DNA from 4 places in the Fictibacillus enclensis genome. Region 1 is predicted to be linked to each of the others. Evidence: riboswitches for the same ligand, from Rfam matches in the RefSeq annotation. Region 1 holds a riboswitch; each other region holds the start of a gene.

Region 1 (5,711 bases):
CCAATGGGCAATTCCATATTCAATGATTGCCGCACTGAACGAGTCTTCCTGATCCTCATTTTTGGCCTCTCTGTAATCATCCCAGATCGTAAGCAGTGTTTTCCAAACGGATCCGTTGTTCTTTTGGAGGAGTGTATCTATTTCCTTGCGGTTATCTTCCATGGACTGCTCCAGCAGGGAAAGAAAGATGTGCTCTTTGTTGGAAAAGTAATCGTAAATACCACCCCGGCTGATCCCGGTTGCTTCCATAATATCTTTGATGCTGGTGGCTTCGTACCCTTTTTTAGCAAACACTTCCTTGGAAGCCTTCAAAATTTCACGCTGTCGTTTTTCCTTGTGTTCGTCCGGCACTTTCGGTGACAAGATGATCGCTCCGTTCTGTTCGTTTTCTTAATAGTAGTGCAGCTAGACTTATTGTAACAAGTCCCGCACCAGATGCAATAAATACGGAGATCACGCCCCAGTGGTTTCCAGCGAATCCTCCGGCCACAGGACCAATGAGTGTGGCGGTCATAATCATGCTTCCTGTAAGTCCAAACACTCTGCCGGTCATATGAACAGGGGTGAGCTTCTGTACGGCAGTATTGAAAGGAATAAAGATGAATCCACCACCTGATGCAGCCAGAAAGGTAATGACAGGAGCCCAGATAAAGGAGTGAGGAAACTGGATGCGTGCTAAATATCCCACAAGGACAAAGCCAGATCCAAGTAAAAAGAGTCCCATTGTCATGCCTTGCCAAGGCGAGCGCACCTTCCATTTGGCCAGGCATAGGCCGGAAACAAGAAATCCGGTTCCTGAACATGTGACAACCAGTCCGACCAGAGCAGGACTGCCTTCCTTCAACAAGCGAATCAACACGGAAAACTGTGCGTCCGCCATCTGCAGAATAAGCATGGAAACAAACATGATGCCTGTTCCATACAGGATAAACGGCACTTTTTTAATGTATAGAAATCCCTCTTTTAAATCGGAAATTATGGATGGATGTTCTGGCTTTTCCTTGCTTCCAAAAGTGCGGGTTTTTGGAAGCATAAAAAGCAGTAAGGCAGACAGCAGAAAGCTCATGGAGTCGAGGAGAAACACACTATCCAGGCCCGCGGCGGTCACCAAAACACCACTGATGGCGGGTCCGATAATCTTCGCCCCGTCCTGTATCACGGAACTGATCGAGGCCGCTTGCTGCATCTCTTCATCATTGACAATTTCTTTGAGCATCCCACTTTTCGCTGGTGTAAAAAGAGAAGAGAAGGTGCCAAGAAGAAGCAGGAGAACGTAGATATGCCATGGAACGTTGGCAACAATTAAACCAAGTATAATGACACAACGAAATAGGTCAGAAACCACCATAATGACTTTACGATTCATGCGGTCTGCAATTACACCGGATACAGGACCGAGCACCGTCATGGGAAGACCCAGACAGATGACGACAAAGGATATTTCAAGAGGTGAGACATCCCATTTGAAGGCCATTAACGAAAAGATGGCCATGAGGCTTAACCAGTCACCGAGGTTGGAAACGACCTGTGCGGACATTAAATACAGGTACGAGCGGTTACGTAATAGAGCATTCTTTTTCATGTAAAACACTCCCTTTTACAAAATGACACCTTTGTCGTTATTATAAGCGACACTTGTGTCGCTTGCAACCTTTTTATGGAAAATAAAAACCGCTCCCTTAAAGGAAGCGGTACAATCAGATATATTCTTATTAGACGAGCGGGCCTGCACCTTTAATTTCAGCAGGAACATTATTGAACTTTGAAAAATTATCATTGAACTGAGCAGCAAGCTCTTTGGCTTTCAGGTCATATTCTTCCGGGTTGCTCCATGTTTTCTTTGGCTGGAGCACCTGATCAGGAACACCTGGGCAGTGAATCGGGATGTTTAATCCAAAGATCGGGTCGGTTACCGTTTCCACAGATTTTAACTCACCCTGAAGCGCTGCCTGGACCATGGCTCTTGTATAGGAAAGGTTCATGCGCTTACCTGCGCCGTATGCCCCTCCGGACCAGCCGGTGTTCACAAGGTAAACTTCTACTTCATGGTGATCGATTTTTTCGCCGAGCATTTCTGCATAAACCGTTGCCTCAAGCGGCAGGAATGGAGCACCAAAGCAAGTGGAGAAGGTGGCCTGAGGAGACGTAATTCCACGCTCTGTGCCAGCAAGCTTACTTGTGTAACCGGACAGGAAGTGGTACATTGCCTGTTCCTTCGTCAGTTTACTGATCGGAGGCAATACTCCGAATGCATCAGCTGTCAGAAATATGATGGTGTTCGGGTGTCCGGCAACACTTGGCTGTATGATGTTTGGAATCGCCTGGATCGGATAAGCTGCTCTTGTATTTTCGGTCAATGAGCCGTCATCATAGTTTCCTTCACGTGTCAAATCATCCAGGACGACGTTTTCGAGAACGCTTCCAAATCGGATAGCATCCCAGATTTGCGGCTCTTTTTCCTGAGAGAGGTTGATGGTTTTGGCATAGCATCCGCCTTCGATATTAAAGACGCCTGTATTGGCCCAGCCGTGTTCATCATCTCCGATCAGGGAGCGGTGAGGATCAGCGGAAAGCGTCGTTTTACCGGTTCCGGATAAGCCGAAGAAAAGGGCGACATCGCCTTCCTGTCCGACATTTGCCGAGCAGTGCATGGAAAGTATCCCTTTTTCGGGAAGGATATAGTTCATAACTGAAAAGATTGATTTTTTGATTTCACCGGCATATTCTGTGCCGCCGATCAAAACAATCCTTCTCTCAAATGATATAATAATGAAAGTTTCTGAATTTGTGCCGTCTACCTCAGGATCAGCCTGGAACCCGGGAGCGGAGACCACGGTAAATTCTGCATCCAGTCCCTTTAGCTCTTCAGCTGTAGGGCGGATAAACATTTGCCGGGCGAACAGATTATGCCAGGCGAATTCGTTCACGACCTGAATGGGTAGGCGATAAGCATGATCAGCGCCAGCAAAGCCTTTAAACACAAAAAGTTCTTCTTGCTGGCCTAAGTAATGAAGTACTTTTTTGTAAAGCTTATCAAACTTTTCTTCATTAAAAGGCTTATTGATTTTGCCCCAGTCTATTTTTCCGCTTGAACTGGCTTCGTCCACGATAAACTTGTCTTCTGGAGAGCGTCCAGTGTATTTTCCAGTTGTGGCTCTGAGAGCACCTGTCGAAGATAAAATGGCTTCGTTGCGGAGCAGTGCTTTTTCAACAAGCATAGGTACTGGGAGATTTTCATGAGTAGCTGCGCTGTTTAGAATATCATCTAAAGTCGTCGTTGAATCAACCGTATTCATGTTCGCAAAACCGTCCTTTTAAAGAAATATATTAATCACCGTCAACATGACTAAATTCGAAATTAGTATAGCACATTAAAATAAATAATGTATACTATTTTATTTAACATTTTACGATTTGGTTCGAAAATCAGGCATTATCCTCTGATCAGCTCTGGCAAACATTATTATCAGGCATAGTGACGCTGAAAATTCCTATCTGGATGAAGAAGGGGTGCCATTTCAAGTTGACAGGTTTGTCGAACTGCGCTATTATATTTCGGGAACGGCTACTCTTATTCCGAGTAGGTGGAGGGACAGGCCCTATGAAACCCAGCAACCGACACTTCGTGCCAAAAAATGAAGTGAAAAGGTGCTAACCTGCAAGGTGAACAAGCCTTGAAAATAAGAGGTGAAGGCGTAGACATAAGACCTTTTCCCTCGTGTATGATGATTTAGGGAAAGGCTTTTTTTATGTCTCAAAATGGTTTGAACCTGAATATTTTACAAAAACAAAGTATCCATATAGGAATGAGTACCGTATCTTAGAAAAATATTGCTCTATGCGTTAAATAGAGAAGGAGGATCTCAATTGTCTAAAAGTCGTCGTCTTTTTACATCTGAATCAGTTACAGAAGGGCATCCGGACAAAATTTGTGACCAAATTTCCGATGCGATCCTGGATGAAATCCTGGCTAACGATCCAAATGCCCGTGTAGCTTGTGAAACTTCCGTAACAACCGGACTTGTGCTGGTTGCAGGAGAAATTACTACATCCACATATGTTGATATTCCGAAAGTGGTTCGGGAAACCATCAAAGAAATCGGTTACGACCGCGCGAAGTATGGTTTTGACTCTGAAACATGTGCGGTTCTGACATCCATCGATGAGCAGTCTGCTGATATCGCGATGGGGGTTGACCAGGCGCTTGAAGCTCGTGAAGGTTCGATGACGGATGAAGAAATTGAAGCAATCGGTGCTGGTGACCAGGGTCTTATGTTTGGCTATGCCAACAACGAAACACCTGAACTCATGCCGCTTCCGATTTCATTGGCACACCGCTTGTCCCGCCGACTGGCTGAAGTGCGCAAAACGGAAGAAGTGCCATACCTTCGTCCAGATGGTAAAACTCAAGTAACGGTTGAATATGATGAGGATGACAAGCCGGTTCGTATTGATACGATTGTCATTTCAACTCAGCATCACCCTGAAATTACACTTGAACAAATCCAGGCGGATATTAAAGAACAAGTAATCAAGCCTGTTGTACCTGCAGAATTGATTGACGAAAATACAAAGTACTTCATCAACCCGACAGGCCGTTTTGTAATTGGCGGACCACAAGGGGACGCCGGTTTGACTGGCCGTAAGATTATTGTTGATACGTATGGCGGATATGCCCGTCACGGTGGCGGGGCATTCTCTGGGAAAGACGCGACCAAAGTAGACCGTTCTGCAGCATATGCAGCACGTTATGTTGCGAAAAACATTGTTGCATCCGGTCTTGCTGACAAAGTTGAAGTTCAGCTTGCCTACGCTATTGGTGTAGCTCAGCCTGTATCCATTGCTGTAAACACGTTTGAAACAGGAAAAGTTTCTGAAGAGGTATTGGTTGATCTTGTGCGCAAGAACTTTGACCTTCGCCCGGCAGGAATCATCAAAATGCTCGATCTTCGCCGTCCGATTTACAAGCAGACAGCTGCTTATGGACATTTCGGCCGTACTGACGTTGAGCTTCCTTGGGAAAAAACAGATAAAGCAGAAGCACTTAAAGAACAAGCAAACGCATAAATAAAAAAGCCGGTCTTCCATTGGGATTCCCACTGGAAGGGCCGGCTTTATTTTTTTGAGCGGCAGATCAGGAGGTTTATGCTCCAGAGATTTTATGAATACAGGAAATTTGAGGATTGTTGGCAGATTGAATCCTGACTGGAAAGTGGGATTTATTTCTTTTACAATCATCAAATCGTGTTCCTGTAGCGCTTTTTTCATGTAACCCCTCCTGAACATTATAAATGGTTGGTAACGAGATAAGAATTAACCAAGAAAACGGAAAAGATTCCTGAACTGATTCCCAGCATCATGCCTGCGAGGACATCTGTGGGATAATGCAAGCCAAGGTACATCCGGGAGATTCCGACAGAGAAGCCCAGCGGAACAAGAATCCAGAGCAGACCGGGGTGGATCAGGGACAACGGGATAATGACAGAGAAGACCGCTGTTGTATGCCCGGACGGAAAGGAATGGTCTTTCAGCGGATGACTGAAGGTTTTTGTACCCGGTATCATGAGGTATGGGCGCTTGCGGGGATAGCATTTCTTGGAGATGGCCACAGGGATATGGCTGAGTACGAGAGACAGGAAACCTGCGGCAGCAAATATTCTTGCATTATCAGGTGCGAAGAGCAGTACGAGAAGAGTGGTAATGATCGTGGC
Region 2 (5,711 bases), 1.1 Mb from region 1:
TCCCCAACCGCGAGGAATTATTGGATGAAGCGAAACAAAAGAATCCAGCGGGCCGCATTGTTGAGCCGGCAGATCTTGCGGAAACCGTGTATTTTTTATGCACCCCTGCTGCAAGCATGATCAGGGGTCAGACCATTATTGTGGATGGCGGGCTGTCCCTTTTAGCGTAAAAAAGTATCAAAAACGCTCCTGTTACGAGGGGCGTTTTTCTTTTTAAAAAAAAGATTGACTGACCGGTCATTTCAGGAATATAATAGGAAAGTATTAATAATATAAGTTATGCATTCGCCCACTGACCAGTGGGTCATTTTTGTGATGCATTCATTTAATAAAAGATAGGAGACGCTATATGAACAATGAATTAACCCCCTCAATCAACCGTAATATGGTCCTCTTGGGCCTCGTTATTGGTATGTTTTTTAGTGCCATGGAACAAACTGTGGTCGGTACTGCTATGCCGACCATCATTGGTGAATTGAACGGTTTTTCCATATTCGCCTGGGTCACTACCGCTTACCTTATTACGTCCACCACTATTATTCCGATTGTAGGTAAGCTTTCCGACCTTTATGGACGCCGGTTGCTTTATTTGATTGGTACGGTCATTTTCGTCATTGGGTCCGCCCTTTGTGCGACCGCCAGCTCCATGGAAGAATTAATTATTTACCGTGGTATTCAAGGTCTTGGCGGCGGTATGATCATGCCGCTTTCCCAAACTATCATTGGTGATATTTTCACTGCCGAGCAGCGTGCAAAGTGGCAGGGTGTCTTCGGTGCCATTTTTGGTTTAAGCTCTGTCATTGGTCCATTCATTGGTGGATTCTTGGTGGATACCATCAGTTGGCACTGGATTTTCCTGATTAACGTGCCATTTGGCTTGTTATCCGCTATTTTAATCTTTATTGGAATGAAACACGAAATGGTTCGGCCAAAAAACGAAGTCAATATCGACTACTGGGGCATTATCACTCTGATCCCGGCTATCGTTCTGTTGTTGCTCGGCCTCACTTTTGGTGGAGATAAATTTGAATGGGGATCGCTCGAAAGTGCTTTAATCTTTGGTTCATCGATCCTGCTGATGATCGTTTTTGGGTTCGTGGAGAGAAAAGCAAAAGAACCTGTACTTGATCTGACTTTGTTCAAAAACCGTGTGTTTGCTGCAACGAATGCATTAGGCTTTTTGCTGGGGCTTGGAATGTTTGGTGCGATTATGTTCGTTCCAATGTTCATGCAGGGCATTTTGGGTGTAACACCTACACAGGCCGGATCAACCATGACGCCAATGATGATCTCCCTTATCCTTGCAAGTATCGTTGGGGGAAGACTTTTGTTGAAACTCCCATACCGGACTGTATTGACAGCAGGTATGCTGATTACAGCATTCGGATTTTACTTGATGAGCACAATGGGCGTGGAATCTAAAGAAATTACAGCTTATGCTTATATGATTATCATGGGATTCGGCATGGGTCTTGTTATGCCTACCCTTATGATTGCCATACAGAATGAATTTCCGAAAACGAAACTCGGTGCTGTTACATCGGCATCCACCTTCTTCCGTTCCATTGGCGGTACAATCGGCATTACTGTCTTGAACGTCGTTATGAACCACTCTCTGGAGACCAACATGAAAGATGTAGTAAAAGAACAGAGCAATCCGATGCTTCAAGGCATTTTCCAAAAACTTGCAGATAAAACAGATGCCTTGTTCAGCCTTCTAATTCATCCAGATATGCTTAAACTTCCGGGTTCAATTAAAGGTACGGTGATCCACTCCATTCAAACGGCTTGGAGCAGTTCGTTTACGACCGTCTTTATGACCGGCCTTATTTTCATCGGGGCAGGTATTATTGTTGCCCTTTCTGTAGGCAGCGGCCGTATTAAAAATGAACCTACGCAACAGGAAACAACGGTTCCTTTGGCGGATCAAGCTGCAGGAGAACTCTAAAACCAAAAGACATGAAGCTATTTTCGCTTCATGTCTTTTTTATTCGGAAAAAAAACCTTCCAGAAACGGGCCCCATTTTTCGAATTCTGTTAAAAATCCATCATGGCCAAAAATGGTATTCACTTCATGAAAGAGGGCCTTTTGGCTTTCTTCGTTCACGCTTTCTGTAAAAGTTTTCATCATCGCCGGCGGATATAACAGGTCCTCTGTAAATCCGAGACAGAGCATTTTTGCCCTGTATCCTTTGCTTGCTTGATGGATGCCTCCTCTTCCTCTGCCAATGTCATGGCTGTCCATCGCTTTCAGTAAGGTCAGGTAGCTGTTGGCATCAAACCGCTGGGACAGCTTTTGGGCCTGATAATGCAGGTAAGTCTCAACGGAAAACGAAGCTTCATCTGATATGGAATACCATTCTTCCGTTTGTTCCCGTTGAAACCGCTGATTAAATAACGTTCCCGAACGGTAGGTCAGCATTCCAATCATTCTGGCAATGCCAAGCCCTTTGGCAGGTGACACTTCTGATGAATAGTTCCCATTATTCCATTCCGGATCACTCACAATCGCCGTTCGCCCAATGGCATTGAAACCAATGGCATAATCGCTTAAGGCAGGTGTGACCGCAATGGGAATCAAACGGTCCATAAAATCAGGGTAGAGCAAGCCCCATTCCATAACCTGCATCCCGCCAAGCGATCCACCGATGACTGTGTCAAGGGAATGAATGTGAAGAACTTCAAGCAATCGTTTTTGAGCATTAACCATGTCTCGGATGGTAATGAGCGGAAAATCCCCGCGATATCTCTCCCCTGTCAAAGGGTTGATGGAAAGCGGTCCTGTCGTCCCTTCACAGCCGCCAAGAACGTTGGTCGTAATCACCTGGTATTTTTCTGAATCGATATATTGGCCTGGCCCAATGAGTCCTTCCCACCACCCAGGTCCAATTTCTGTCGTCATCGTATATTGATTTCCTGTAAGTGCATGGCACACCAAAATAGCCGGAGCATCAGCCGCTCCTTTGCGCTGATAGGCAATATGAACATCAGTTAATGTTTTGCCGGATTCCAGAACGAGATTCCCTATTTCTGCCACTTCATTTCCAATTGCTGCCTGTGCATTTGCCATCAGATATCCCTCCGATTTTATCAAACAAAAAACACCTCTCTTTTTAGATTCAGAGAGGTGCAATCATCCATTTTGGGGTTGTACCGTCTCTTATCTGTCAAAGTGTTTTACCTTTGCAGGATTTGGCACCAGTACAGAATAATCTCTGCAGGTTGCCGGGTATCATCGGGCCAGTCCCTCCACCACTCTTGATAAGAGTTTACTATTCGTTTTTATGAACAACTTTAATACGTTCAAAAATACAGCAGTCTTACAAATTTGTCAATTAAATTCCGAAAGTTTTTTATTGTTTGTCTTCGTGTTTGCCTTCCTCCTCCAGCGGGTAAAACTTAAGTATACTATATTCCAAAAGAGGTGAGGGTATGCCTTCTTACCAAAGAATCCTGGTTGGTGTTGACGGTTCCCGTTCATCGGAAGTGGCGTTTTACAGAGCGATTGAAGTGGCAAAAGAATATCGTGCCAAGTTGTATATCGTACACATAACTGAAGACCGCCTTCCGGCTGCTCCACTTGATGCCGGAGCCATTAATATTGAAATGGACAGAGATCGGATTGCAGCAGGAACACTTTTGGACGACTATGAAAAATTGGCCAGAAACCATGGACTAACACATGTAACCACTTTATCAAACTCAGGATCGCCCAAAATGGAAATTCTCTCATTTGCCTCCATGCATGAATCAGATTTGATTGTTTGTGGTGCAACAGGATTAAATGCGATGGAACGCATTTTTATCGGAAGTGTCTCACAGTATATTACGCGCCATGCCAATTGTGACGTACTGATCGCAAGAAACAGCCAAAAAATTACATCCTCAGGATTAAGCATCAAAAGTACGAGCCAACGATAAAAACCCCCGTCCGCGAATGACGGGGGCATGGATTATTTGCTGAATGTATGGTTTCCGATAACCGTACAAGCAGGTTTCGTATCGAGCCATCTGCTAACGGCTGTCTTTTTATTGTAAAAGAACAGAGCACCGTTCGTGTTATCATAACCAGATAAGGCCTTGTCTACAGCCTTTTCCGACTCGGGAGAAGGTTTCTTTAAATTGTTCTCCATAACCGGCTGAAATTGTCCTTTGTCGTAGATGACGTCATGAATGGAATCAGGAAAGCCGTCATCATCAACGCGGTTCAGGACAACAGAGGCCACCGCTACCTTTCCTTCAAAGCTTTCTCCCATTGCTTCTGCTTCAACAAGAGAAGCGAGCAATTTTTTATCTTCCGGCGTTGCTTTTATTTGTTCTGATGGAGCGTTTGTTTTTTCATGGCTTATTCCCTTTACTGGCTGCACCTTTAAATTTTGTCCCGGATAAATCAAATTGCCGGTAAGTCCATTCTCTTTTTTGATCTCCTGAAACGGCACATTATAGGATTGCCCCAGCTTCCAAAGAGTATCCCCTTCTTTAACGGTATGTGCACTGGCTCCTGTACCTCCAGCTATAGAAAGCCCAATGGCTGTGATTCCTGTGATGATACTCACCTTTTTAAACATGAATCGTTCCTCCTTGAGTCGTAAAATTTCGTCTGCGGTGAAAATGATGATTCTAGACAAAATGCGGACGTTTTTACCTATCGCAGTCCCTAGGAGGTAGGTTTCGGGTAATCATGTTATTTTGTGACCATTGACTCACAGATTGTCTTTTTACATGAACATATTGTCCCCCTCATAAACTAAAATAAAAAGCGATCAGAGAGGATGAAGAGCGTGACCCTTCTAGAACGTATTGAAATGCTTTTTGGTTCCATGCATAATCCCTCTTCCAGACAGCTTTTAACGGCCATTAAACAATTGGATGTCCGCCTCGAGGATGTAACCCCTTTCTTAAAAGAACCGGGCAATAAACCTTACGGAAGACAGATGTTTTATCAGAATGATCACATTGAAATTCTTGTTATGCAATGGTCAACTTATCTCGACTGTGCTCCTCATGATCATGGCCAGTCCTATGGTTGGGTTCAGATTATTGCTGGCAGCTCAGACCATTGGATTTATGAGATTTCTCCTGCCAGCCTTCCATTGGAGAGATTAAATCGGAAAGAAAAAAGCGGTTCCTATTTGAATGTGGGCAAAGGAATGATTCATAAAATGGGATCCCGAGGAGAAGAGCCTTTGATTACACTGCACGTTTATACACCACCAATCAGCGGGATGAAGGTCTATGATTTAAATAAATGCGCGGTCTGTATCGTATCCGAGGATTGCGGTGCCTGGTGGCCAGAGGAACAAAAGCAGCAGCTTAAAACGGTTCGTCTAAAAGGGCCATGGGAAATTGAAACTTAAATCATTTCATATATCATGATTTCAGGTCATTTAAGACCTTGTGCACAAAGCAGTCCACTTTTTCCTACCGTTTTATTTCTTTTTTACCCTTACCTCCTCACGTCCACTCTTAAGGGTTGAAACTCTCTCTCATCGTGTTAAGATAAGAACTTATATGATGAAATTGACTACACGGCTATAAGGAGAGGTTGCATGTTAGAAAAAAAGAAAGTGCTTTTTATTGGAGCAGGTTCAATGGCAGAAGCAATTGCTGCCGGAATGGTCACACAGGATAAGCTGCCTGCCAGCAACATTACAATGACAAACAAACAAAATGAAGAACGAAGAATTGAACTCATGAAAAAATACAAGGTC
Region 3 (5,711 bases), 300 kb from region 1:
TCATTATTTTTGCAGAACGCATGCAGCTCTTTTTGGGTAAGATGCGGATGGTATTCCACCTGGTTGACCATTGGTTTAATTTCACAGGAACTCATCAAGTCCTCCAAATGGTGAACCTGGAAGTTACTTACGCCGATGGCCCGAATTTTGCCATCATTGTACAGCTTCTCAAACGCTCTCCATGTCTCTTTATATTTGTCTTTTCCAGGCCAGTGAATGAGATAGAGGTCCAGATATTCCAGGCCAAGTTTTTCCATGCTTGTTTCGAACGCCTTTAATGTAGATTCGTATCCTTGCTCACTGTTCCATAGCTTTGTTGTGATGAATAGGTCTTCACGGGAAACTCCGGACTCTCTGATCGCCTGCCCCACTCCCTCTTCGTTCCCGTAAATCGCTGCCGTATCAATACTGATGTATCCGTTTTTTATCGCAGCTTTTACAGACTCGATTACTTCTTCTCCTTCTTTTACTTTAAAAACACCCAACCCAAAGCGCGGCATTTTCACGCCGTTATGTAGTGTTGTTGTATCTTTTAAACTGGTTGCCATCTTTTATTCCTCCTATTGTCGTAATTGCTTGCTATAAGTACATACCACTTTTTCTCTTGTCTTAATCCCATATCCTCCTGCTTCTTTGTACGAAAGGGCATTTTATAAAATAATTTTCATGCCGTATGATTTAGACAAAAGCATACAAGAGGTAGAGTACATGTCAAATGTCCAATCACTGGAACGAGCTCTCACACTATTAAACAAACTTTCCGAATATCCAGAAGGAATTCAAATCTCCCAACCATACCTGGAAAAGCTGTGTAAAGAAATTAATGAAACGGTTCATTTATGTATTGAAGATCATGGTGAAGTCATTTACATCGATAAAATCGAAAGCAATCAAACAATAAGCGCTTTCATTGTGGAATTTCCAGGTGTTATTTTCAATAAAATGAATGAAATAAGGATATTTGTTAAATCAGAAAAACCTCCAGCGTCCTATCTTTCTAGGAATCTGGGAGGTTTTTAGAAGACTGCAGCAACATACTTGCAATCAAACGTAAGATTTCTACCCTCTTCAAGGGAAGCCGTCATGCAGTTCGTCACTGAATTATACGAAATAAATGACAACCTCACCGGGACGGTTGAGCCCCGGAAGACAAAAAAGTGAGTATCCCCGGCTTGAACATTTTGCAGGAAATCCTCCGCACAAAAAGGCAGGTACGATGAGTCTTTCATGCTGTTCTCCCTTTCTGTATGTGTGTCTGTTTATTTTATGTACAAATACTAAAAATGGTATAGACACCTCACATACAAAAAGAGGAATTCCTGATTAGGAATCCCTTACTGACTAAAAGTCCTTATTTTGATAGATCCGAATGGAAACCATCCACGAAAGTTAAAAGCAAACGAGAGAAAAGGCCGCAAGCAGAAAAACGAGCCTTCTTAAAGACTCGTTTTTTTCATTGGCTCTATCGTGCCAGTGTGTGTATGGTGCTTTGTGCTAAGGCAAATTCAAAATCCGCAATTATATCTTCAGGGTCCTCCAAGCCTGCTGAAAACCGGAAAAGCGTGTTCGAGATTCCTCTCTTCTTTCTTTCGGCTTCCGGCATAGCGGCATGTGACATTTTTGCCGGATAGGATAAAATCGATTCCACCGCTCCGAGGCTCACCGCCAAAACAGGGATCTGAAGATGGGAAGTAAACGGCCGGACCAGCTGTTCGCTTTCCAGTTCAAATGAGAAGACAGCACCTGGCCCCTCCGCCTGGCTCCGCTGTACAAAGTATCCTGAATGCTCCTTTAAGCCAGGGTAATGTACCTTTTTAATCAGCGGGTGTCCGTTTAAATAGTCTGCGAGTTTCCCAGCCGCTTCTACAGAATGACGGAGGCGTACGTATAATGTTTTCAGTCCCCTCATTAATAGCCAGCAATCCTGGACACCCAGCACGGCACCAAACGAGTTCTGCAAAAAGTAAAGGCGATCAGCCAACTCTTCATCTTTCACCACGGCCAGACCTGCCACCACATCACTATGCCCGGCAAGGAATTTGGTTGCACTGTGAAGAACAATATCCGCTCCAAGCGACAACGGCTGCTGAAGAGCCGGTGTTAAAAAGGTATTGTCTACAAAGGTTAGTGCACCTTTCTCCTTCGCCAGCTCGCTCACTGCCCGAATATCGGTCACTTTTAAAAGCGGATTGGAAGGCGTTTCAATATAAAAGGCTTTTGTATTGGGCTGGATTGCCTGTTCTACGGCATCAAGGTCAGTCATATCGACAAAAGTGTGGGTAATCCCCAGTCGTGAAAGCACCTGTGTGACCATTCGATACGTACCGCCATACACATCCTCTGATATGATCATATGATCTCCTTGGGATAAAAGAAGAAATGACGTGGAGATCGCTGCCATGCCCGATGCAAAGGCAAAGCCTCTGCATCCGCCTTCGAGCTCAGCGATTTGCTGTTCGAGTGCTTCTCTTGTCGGATTGGCAGACCGTGCATAATCATATTTTCCAAATTGATCAATATCCTCTTGATGGAACGTGGAGGACAGATGCATGGGCACACTCACCGCGCCGGTAGCCGGATCGGTTTTATGTTTATGATGCAGCAATTTGGTTTGAAAGGTATGACAGTTATGGTCACTCATAAATTACAGCCTCCTTCTGGACAATGTCCAGCGCTTGTTTTAAGTCGTTAATCAAATCATTTTCGTCTTCAATACCAACAGATAAACGCAAAAGCCGGTTGCAAACTCCGCGTGCTGTACGTATTTCTTCAGGAATGTCCGCATGTGTTTGGGTCGCGGGATACGTTACCAGACTTTCAACCCCGCCCAGGCTTTCGGCAAAGGTTATCAGATTTACAGACTTCAAAAAACGGGGGACCCATTCCTCTTTTTTCAGCCGGAAAGAGATCATGCCTCCCCTTCCCGGATAAAGGACGTCATCTACACCTTCATGATTCTGCAGGAATTGAATCAACACCTTAGCGTTTTCTTCATGTTTTTTCATTCGAAGGGCCAATGTTTTCATTCCGCGCATCAAAAGCCAGGCATCAAACGGGCTTAACACGGCACCTGAGGCATTGTGATGGTACGAGAGCTCCTGGCACAATTCCTCGCCTTTGGCCGCAATCAGACCTGCGAGCACATCATTGTGTCCTCCGAGGTATTTCGTTGCACTGTGGATTACAATATCCGCTCCGAGCTCGATCGGCCTTTGCAGCAAAGGGGTATAAAAGGTATTATCAACGATAACGAGCAACCCATGTTTCTTGGCGAGACGTGCAACAGCTTCAATATCACATACCTCCATGAGCGGGTTGGTCGGCGTTTCTAAAAAGATGGCTTTTGTTTTTTCAGTGATCACCTGTTCAATTTCGGCTACGTCTGCCGTGTTTACATAGTTACTGGACAATCCCCATTTTTTGTATCCTTCTTCGAGCAGGCGGTAGGTACCGCCATACAAATCACTGGATACAATCCATTCATCACCTGATTGAAAGAGGGAGAGGATGGCCGCAATGGCCGCCATCCCCGAGCTACAGGCAAACCCGGCGTCTGCTCCTTCCAGATCGGCGATCGCTTTTTCAAGCACTTCACGTGTCGGATTGCCTGTTCGAATATAATCGTAACCACTTGATTCTCCAATTCCGGTATGGCGGTATGCTGTAGAAAAATAAACGGGCGGATTAACCGTTCCCGTGCGGTCTTCACTTCGGTTTCCAATTTGAGCTAATTTTGTTTCTGTTTTATACATGGCAGCCTCCTAAGTCAAAAGAAAAAATAAAAAAGCCTTCTTAAGAAGAAGACTTTTGAATACCATCAAATTGTCGTTCTCCTTATCTCCCAAGTTCGTCATCGAACTTGCTGGACTTAGCACCTTTTCAGCAGAAATCACTGAAGGTTGCTGAGGTTTCATCGGGCCATTCCCTCTACCTCTCTTGATAAGAAAATCTAATCCGTATCAAATTGTAGTTCCTAGTGTACCGCAATTATCTGAATGTTTCAAGCTTTCTTTTTATATTTTTATTCCGTGTTGCTGTGCCTGGACAGAACTTCCTCATGGCTGAGCGTTTTCTGTGTGCTGCTCCTCAGACATACCGCATCGCAAAACACATGAAGACACTGATCAAAAAGGGAGCTGAGTGGCTGTATGCTTTTGGCTTCATTCTCTCCCCTTTTCTTTGTAGCTGCCGGAAGGACAAAACATGTATCAGCCACTTGTGCCAGAGCAGAATCTCCATTTGCTGTAATGCATACTACTTTGGAGCCTGCCGACCTTGACCGTTCCGCCTGATGGATGACGGATTGTGTGGATCCGGAACCCGAAATGGCGATAAGACAATCCCCCTCGGCTACCGAGGGAGTTACCGTCTCACCAATGACAAAGACGTTATAGCCCAGGTGCATCAGGCGCATGGCAAATGCTTTTGCCATAAACCCCGACCTTCCCTCGCCAGCCACAAAGATTCTCGTTGTATTTTGGAGTTCTGAATAAAAACGCTCAATCTCTTCTTCTCCAATTTTCTCAATAACTCCCTGCATCTCTTTTACAATCACATTCAGTTCGTTCATACATTTTCTCCTGTCCGAATCGTTTTCCAAGCTGTATACATCTGTTTGGCTGCTTCCTGGATATTCGCAGCTTTCGTAATGGCGGACCCGACAACAATGATCTCCGGATTTTTTTCGGCAGCCATTGGGAGAGTGGATAAAGCAATTCCCCCTGCAAGGGCCAGTCGGTCAACAGGAAGCCTTTCTTTGTTCTGTTTCTCCATCGTTTTGTTGTCTGACTCCTGTTCATCTTTGCTTACATGTTCGCAAAATACGGCAGATGTATAGCTTAGCAGCCGTTGCATTTGCTCAGATGAAACATTTAGCAGATCAATCATCACTTCTTTTCCATTTTCCTCGGCAACCTTCAAACAGGTTTCAATCGTTACGAGGGGAGCCGCCCCCATGACAGTTGCCATGTCTGCTCCTGCGTCAAAGGCTATGGAAAATTCATAGGCTGCATTATCAAAGGTCTTCATATCTGCCAGCACTGGTTTTAACGGAAACTTTTTTTTAATCTCAGAAATGCTCTCAACACCATATTCCTTAATTAATGAAGTACCGACTTCGATAAGATCAACATATTGCTCTGCCTCTTTTGCCGTTTCAATTGCCTCAGAAATCGTCATCCGGTCCAGGGCCAGCTGAATCTTCATTGAGAAACAACCTCCATTCTCTTTTTCGCTTCTTTTGCAGCCGGAGCTTTAACAGCCATTGTAAGCAATACGGATACAAAAAGCGCGGATGCCATGAATACGAAGGAAGCTGACGGCCCTCCGGTAACGCCGTTTAAATATCCAACAATGTAGGATCCAACAAAAGAACCGAGCGCCCCCATGCTGTTGATGAGCGCCATCGCTCCCCCAGCCACGTTTCGCGGAAGGATTTCAGGAATGATCGCAAAAAACGGTCCGTATGGTGCGTACATGGCTCCGCCAGCTATGACAAGAAGTGTATACGAAAGCCAGAAATTGCTGGAACCGATCAAATAAGAGCCAAAAAAGGCAATGGAACCGATCAGCAGTGATATCCATACAAATGTTTTACGGTTCAGTGTTTTATCCGAGTAATAGGATAGGACAAGCATGCCGACCACAGCCACAACGTAAGGAACCGAAGAAAGCCAGCCTGTTGAAACAATGTCCAGGTTCGACGCTTTTTT
Region 4 (5,711 bases), 2.4 Mb from region 1:
AACGCGTTGAATATTTTATTTCAGCATGAAAACAAAGAGTTTCCCCTGGATCAAAAGGTAGAAAAGAAAAGCCTTCAAATTCTTCTGCCCTTGATGGACAGTGGCAGCAAACCCTTTGGGTATCAGGATCAAAAGTCGTGGAATAAGGTTTCAGAGTGGCTTTATGAGACAGATATGATCAAAAAGAAAATAGATACCCAAAAAGCCTATATTAATCTGGAAAAATAACAGAGTAGACTCCGCCTTGTTTGGTTATGTTAAGTACCAGGCAAGGAGGTGTCCGGCATGGCCAAAAATGAAAAAATCCGCAAGCAAAACGCGGAGCAGCGAAAAGGAAAGGCGGATATTCCGAAGGGAACGTTTGCTGATCCAATTGCCAATCAGGGTGATATCGCCGAAATCAAGAACAACAAGGACAGCCAATAACGAAGAACACGCCCTGATTTCAGGAGCGTGTTTTTTTTGATTTTGTTGTATGCTAGAAAGAAGAATAGGGGGTGCGGGAGTGCTGATATGGGAACAGAGCGGGCTGGAGAAAGCGATGGATGAACTAGAGATTATGAACCCCAATCCATTTTATAATGAGCTGTTTTACGGGAAAGGCAAAGTGGAGCCAAAAGATATTATGGAGGAACTTCTAGATATAAAGCCTCCCAGGTTTCGTTATGTGGTTAAAGAATACGGCAAAAACGCGGCCATTATTGAATACCTTTTACATAACCCGAAGGATGGCAAGCCGTGGCTGGGTTTCCTGATGGTTGCCAAAGCCTGTAAAAACCAGGGATTGGCAAAAAAGCTTTATACGGAATGCGAAAATGAGTTAAGAAAGATGAAGCACCCCGTATTGCGGCTCGGAATCTTAACGGGTAATGCTCCTGCGTTCAGCTTTTGGAGCAGAATGGGCTTCAGAGAAATCGAAATTAAAGAAAACGAGGAAAAAAATACATATTTTTGAAAAACAATTTTAACCCTTCTGATGCTCCTCCTTTTTTCCTAAACTGCCCATTATCCACATATTGATGGTCAGGCGTGCATATCTTCATTGGTATGAAAAAAAGTTAAACTGCCTTAATATGTGCTTAATCATTGCGGGTTAAAATGGCAGGGATAAGGAATAGGAGTGGAAAGGTATGAAGACATACTGCTTTTTGCAGGAAAAAATGAATTCCAGAACAATATCAAAGCTTGTTCATAAAGCGAACGAATTTGAAGAGTGTCAAATCTATTTCGAATTCGATAACTGCCAGATGAATGCCAAAAGCATGTTAAGCATGAGTAAACTCTCAGGCATGGCTGGCTTGTGCTGTATAACAGCGCAAGGACAGGATCAGCAGGATGCCCTTGAAGGAATACGTCAGATTTGTGCAGGAAAATTAGTGTAGCCTTATGTGCCTGAAAATTCCTGGAACAGTGGATTTTACCACACGGATTTTGTAAACTGGTGGTAACTCAATTTCGCTCGACAGGAGGATTTGTTATGAAAAACGTAATTCCTGGGACCGTTTTAATGGCTTTGGCCATCACTTTTACAGATTTTGCTTTTCATATCGCTGCGAGTGAAAGTTTCAGTGGAACGGTAATCACCAAATCCTTTATCATGGCTCTGGTGCCTTCACTGCTGATCATGTTTTATCTTGAACGGAAAAATAGGTCCAGGAGCGGTTGACGCTCTTCTTCCTCCATGATAAAGTAAGACTAATTTAAAAAAGCTTATCCAGAGCGGTGGAGGGAAAGGCCCGATGAAACCCGGCAACCTTCAGGCAGATTGTCTGAAAAGGTGCCAAGTCCTTCAAAGGTACAACTTTGAGCGATAAGAGATGAAACCGGAATGTAACTCTCTTATCATCGATAAGGGAGTTTTTTAGTACTAAAAAAGTCATTTGCTACATAACATGTTTCAATCTCATATGTACTCTTATCCAGAGCGGCGGAGGGAAAGGCCCTATGAAGCCCGGCAACCTTCAGGCATATTGCCTGAAAAGGTGCTACTACCTGCAGGAGAAATCCTGGATGATAAGAGGAGGCCGGACGCCCTCTTCTTAGGAAGGGGGCTTTTTTCATTTCGGAGCTATTCTCGAGAGGTAAGCTTATCCAATCAAACAAAGGGAGAGATATCATTGAGTGAAATTAAAATTGCATTGCTGGGACTGGGAACTGTGGGAACCGGGGTATATTCCTCATTGTTAAAAAGAAAACCTGATATTGAACAGTTGCTGGGAAAAAAGATTCGTCTGTCAGGAATATTGATTAAAAATCCGGCAAAACCGAGGTCCGACTTTCAGAAAGCGCCATTATACTCAGAGTTTGAAAAAATTCTGGGTAAGGAGGCGCCGGATGTGGTCATTGAAGCCATCGGGGGAATTGAACCGGCCAAAACGTACATTACCCGGTCACTGGAAGCAGGGTGCCATGTAATTTCCGCCAACAAAGACCTGATTGCCCGTCATGGGGAAGAGCTAACAAGCCTTGCGAAAGCAAGAGGAGCACGCTTTGTATATGAAGCAAGTGTAGGCGGCGGCATCCCGGTGTTAAGGACACTGAGGGAGCTTTTGCGAATCAATAAAGTACAGCACGTGGAGGGAATATTGAATGGAACGTCCAATTTTATTCTCTCGCACATGAGAACAACTGGATCTACGTTTCCGGAAGCTCTGGAACTCGCCCAGCAAAAGGGGTATGCAGAACCTGACCCGACGAATGATATTGAAGGGCTGGATGCTTTTTATAAAGCCATGGTGCTGAGTAAGTGGATTTATGGTGAACAGCCTATATGGGAGGAAGCCGAGGTAAAGGGAATTGGAAATGTGCGTCTTGAGGAAATACAGCTCGCAGAACAGCTTGGACTTCGCCTAAAACATCTGGTGCTCCTGGATGACAGTCTCGAGCTGAAGGTGAAACCGGTGTTGGTAGACAGTGAACACCCGCTTTATGGAGTGGAAGGAGTGGACAATGCCGTCCGCATTCAGACGGATCTTCTTGGCTGTTTAACCTTACAGGGACCCGGTGCCGGGGCTGAAGCAACAGCAAGTGCCATCGTCGAAGATTTTTTATCCCTGTATGAGACGGGCAGTGTTTATCAGGACAAACCGACAGTCTCAGAAGTCGTTCAAAGAAAACAGGCCAAAGAGGGAACGACCTATCTTCTGATTGGTGAAAAAGAGCACATTTCGGGAGAAACAATTTCTGCACTGCAGCTTCAAGGAGCAGTACTCGATACGGTTTCTCTGCCGGAAGCCTCCCTCATTGCATTCCTTTACGCTGGAGACTTGCCTGTAAGTCCTTTGCCGTTTACGAGCATTTATCCTGTGAGACTCTCGGCTGCAAGCGAGGTTGCAGAGGAAGTTCTATTATAAAAAAATAAAAAGATCCAGGCGGACAACCGCCTGGATCTTTTTTGCTGCTTGAACGATTAGCAGCTGCTGCTGCTTTCACAGCCGCCGTGGCCGTGACCGGCCCAGCATGAACAGCCGATGATGATCAAGAGGATGAACAATACGATGATGATCGCAAATCCTCTTCCGCCTCCATAACCGTAACCGCCGTAACCGCCGCCATAACCGTAACCGCCGCCGCATCCGCCGCCATAACCATACCCATAAGAAGCCGTTGACACAGGTACGTTTAACGGAGCGTTCATTGGTGCATTAATCGGTGAGTTTGCATACATTTAAAATTCCTCCTTTAATATCCAATTCCAACATTCTCGATACAGTATATGTAGGAGGCATCACTCGGTCTGGACGTTTGCCTTGTTGGCAAGCCTAATTACCGTGCAATGAAAAACGCACGCTTTAGGGGAAACCAAAAGCGTGCGTGCTGATTACTGCGCGAGCAGTGCTTCTATTTCTTTTTTCATATCCTTCGGTGAGGTTTGAGGAGAATGGCGGGATACGACTGCTCCTTGTTTGTTCACCAGGAATTTGGTGAAGTTCCATTTAATTGCCTTTGATCCTAAAATCCCGGGTGCTTCACTGGTTAAGTAGGTAAAGAGAGGGTGTGCATGATCGCCTTTTACATCCACCTTGGCAAACATCGGGAAGGCCACTCCGTAATTCAACTGGCAAAATTCCTGGATTTCCTCTTCATTTCCAGGTTCCTGGCCAGCAAACTGGTTGCATGGGAACCCCAGGATCTCAAGACCCTGATCTTTGAATTCATCGTAAAGCGCCTGAAGTTCCTTATATTGCGGAGTAAATCCGCACTTACTGGCTGTATTGACGATAAGCAATACCTTACCTTCATACTCCTGAAGTGATTTTTCCTCGCCCATGATTGTCTTCGCATGATATTCGTAAACAGACATAGCATCCTCCCATATGTACGTATTAACATTCATAGTAATAGTTTAGTAGTTTTATGGCCGAAAAGAAAATAAAACGCTTTCTTTTTCAGGGACTAATAGCATGGGACCAGGGTTGCTATTTAGTTACATGGAATCATTTTATGGTCAACAAACAATAAAAGACAAAATATTCCTTCAATTCACCTTATACTGTAACTAACTTACATATTTTGCATAACAGTCGATTATTGGAGGCGATAAAATTGAAAAGTCGAAAGACAAAGAAAAAGCTCATAGCTGTGTCGATGGCTGCTGCCATTCTGCTGCCTTTGCCGCTAGCTTCCGTCCATGCGGCCAGCCCTTCCACAACGGCAAAGAATGAAGCCATGCTGGTAAAAATCCATCTGAAGAACCGTGCGGACCTGGACAAACTACTAAGCTATGGAATGGATCTTACGGAAAACCTTGACCAGCATGCAGGCCAGGGAATGGAAGCTGACGCTATCCTGACCAAAGAAGAGATGGAAATTTTGCAATTAAGAGGGTACAAGACGGATGTTATTTCCACCCAGCATGAAATTCAAACCTTGAGGCAGGAGCGCCAATTTACGGTACAGCAGGAAAAAGACCTGGCAGCAGCCAAGGACAAGGTTACCATTTTACGAGCCAACTATTTTACAAGCCAGGGCGGCAAATTCCTGTATGTCGAGGCGAAGACGGATGCAGGCTCTCTCAACTCAACCGTACTTACCGCAACATGGGACAAAGGAAAGAATACAGCACCTGGATCAGGTGGAACAGCAGCGCTTGAACGAATAGAGGACGCGGATGTTTATATGTATCATTCCATGCTGCTTCCAGTGGATACCCGTCCTTCAAACGTTATAATCACGAGCAGTCTTGGCGGCACCATGGAAGCAAAAGTAACGAACTGGATCGGCGGCAAGAAACCAACTCCAGGTAAACATTATGTATCGGATTTTACAGACCATTATATGACCCCAACCGAGCTCGATCAGCGGATCACCAAGCTAGCAAAGCAATTTTCCAGTATTGCGGAAATTGTGGAACTGCCATATGAGACCAATGGTTACCGCAGAAAGGCACAGACGATGATTGGAGATCTGGCGAATCCCGCTTCGGCTGTCGTCATTACCTCGAAAAAATGGGGCCATGAAGGCGGAAACAGCATCAGCCTCCAGGCAGTAAAGCAGGAGGGCGCAAATCTTCCGCTGTCCATTGATACAAAGGAAAACACGATTGTTGTCAAACTGGCGACTGATGCCGCCGGACAAAGTTCGAGTAAAGCAAAAGACGTCATTCAAAAAATTAACGCAGAGGCAGGAAGTCTCGTTACCGCCACCTTCTTTAGAGACAGCAGTGGAGAAGGTCTTGTAGCCTCAACGGAAAAATTGAAGCTCACGGATGG

Evidence for each region. A riboswitch is a leader RNA that binds a small molecule or an ion and turns the genes downstream of it on or off. The one in region 1 is predicted to bind S-adenosylmethionine.
Region 2: another riboswitch for S-adenosylmethionine. It lies ahead of metX (homoserine O-acetyltransferase MetX); the one in region 1 lies ahead of metK (methionine adenosyltransferase).
Region 3: another riboswitch for S-adenosylmethionine. It lies ahead of QNH15_RS16505 (methionine biosynthesis PLP-dependent protein); the one in region 1 lies ahead of metK (methionine adenosyltransferase).
Region 4: another riboswitch for S-adenosylmethionine. It lies ahead of QNH15_RS05760 (homoserine dehydrogenase); the one in region 1 lies ahead of metK (methionine adenosyltransferase).

The regions. Positions count from the first base shown of each region.
Region 1 covers NZ_CP126109.1:3,430,534-3,436,244, reverse strand. The annotation lists gene QNH15_RS17990 (TetR/AcrR family transcriptional regulator) at 1-363, opposite strand, end outside; gene QNH15_RS17985 (MFS transporter) at 317-1,582, opposite strand; gene pckA (phosphoenolpyruvate carboxykinase (ATP)) at 1,713-3,296, opposite strand; SAM riboswitch class I at 3,569-3,687, shown strand; gene metK (methionine adenosyltransferase) at 3,868-5,067, shown strand; gene QNH15_RS17970 (phosphatase PAP2 family protein) at 5,286-5,711, opposite strand, start outside.
Region 2 covers NZ_CP126109.1:2,372,739-2,378,449, reverse strand. The annotation lists gene fabL (enoyl-[acyl-carrier-protein] reductase FabL) at 1-170, shown strand, start outside; gene QNH15_RS12630 (MDR family MFS transporter) at 350-1,948, shown strand; gene metX (homoserine O-acetyltransferase MetX) at 1,988-3,070, opposite strand; SAM riboswitch class I at 3,158-3,268, opposite strand; gene QNH15_RS12620 (universal stress protein) at 3,433-3,921, shown strand; gene QNH15_RS12615 (cell wall hydrolase) at 3,954-4,568, opposite strand; gene QNH15_RS12610 (cysteine dioxygenase) at 4,782-5,357, shown strand; gene proC (pyrroline-5-carboxylate reductase) at 5,550-5,711, shown strand, end outside.
Region 3 covers NZ_CP126109.1:3,126,097-3,131,807, forward strand. The annotation lists gene QNH15_RS16485 (aldo/keto reductase) at 1-548, opposite strand, end outside; gene QNH15_RS16490 (IclR family transcriptional regulator domain-containing protein) at 709-1,020, shown strand; gene QNH15_RS16495 (hypothetical protein) at 1,017-1,229, opposite strand; gene metC (cystathionine beta-lyase) at 1,463-2,641, opposite strand; gene QNH15_RS16505 (methionine biosynthesis PLP-dependent protein) at 2,634-3,752, opposite strand; SAM riboswitch class I at 3,832-3,946, opposite strand; gene hxlB (6-phospho-3-hexuloisomerase) at 4,022-4,570, opposite strand; gene hxlA (3-hexulose-6-phosphate synthase) at 4,567-5,205, opposite strand; gene QNH15_RS16520 (MFS transporter) at 5,202-5,711, opposite strand, start outside.
Region 4 covers NZ_CP126109.1:1,061,460-1,067,170, forward strand. The annotation lists gene QNH15_RS05735 (ABC transporter substrate-binding protein) at 1-228, shown strand, start outside; gene QNH15_RS05740 (hypothetical protein) at 286-426, shown strand; gene QNH15_RS05745 (GNAT family N-acetyltransferase) at 506-955, shown strand; gene QNH15_RS05750 (HPr family phosphocarrier protein) at 1,131-1,382, shown strand; gene QNH15_RS05755 (hypothetical protein) at 1,478-1,666, shown strand; SAM riboswitch class I at 1,708-1,817, shown strand; SAM riboswitch class I at 1,913-2,020, shown strand; gene QNH15_RS05760 (homoserine dehydrogenase) at 2,118-3,353, shown strand; gene yjcZ (sporulation protein YjcZ) at 3,410-3,637, opposite strand; gene QNH15_RS05770 (glutathione peroxidase) at 3,821-4,303, opposite strand; gene QNH15_RS05775 (M14 family metallopeptidase) at 4,546-5,711, shown strand, end outside.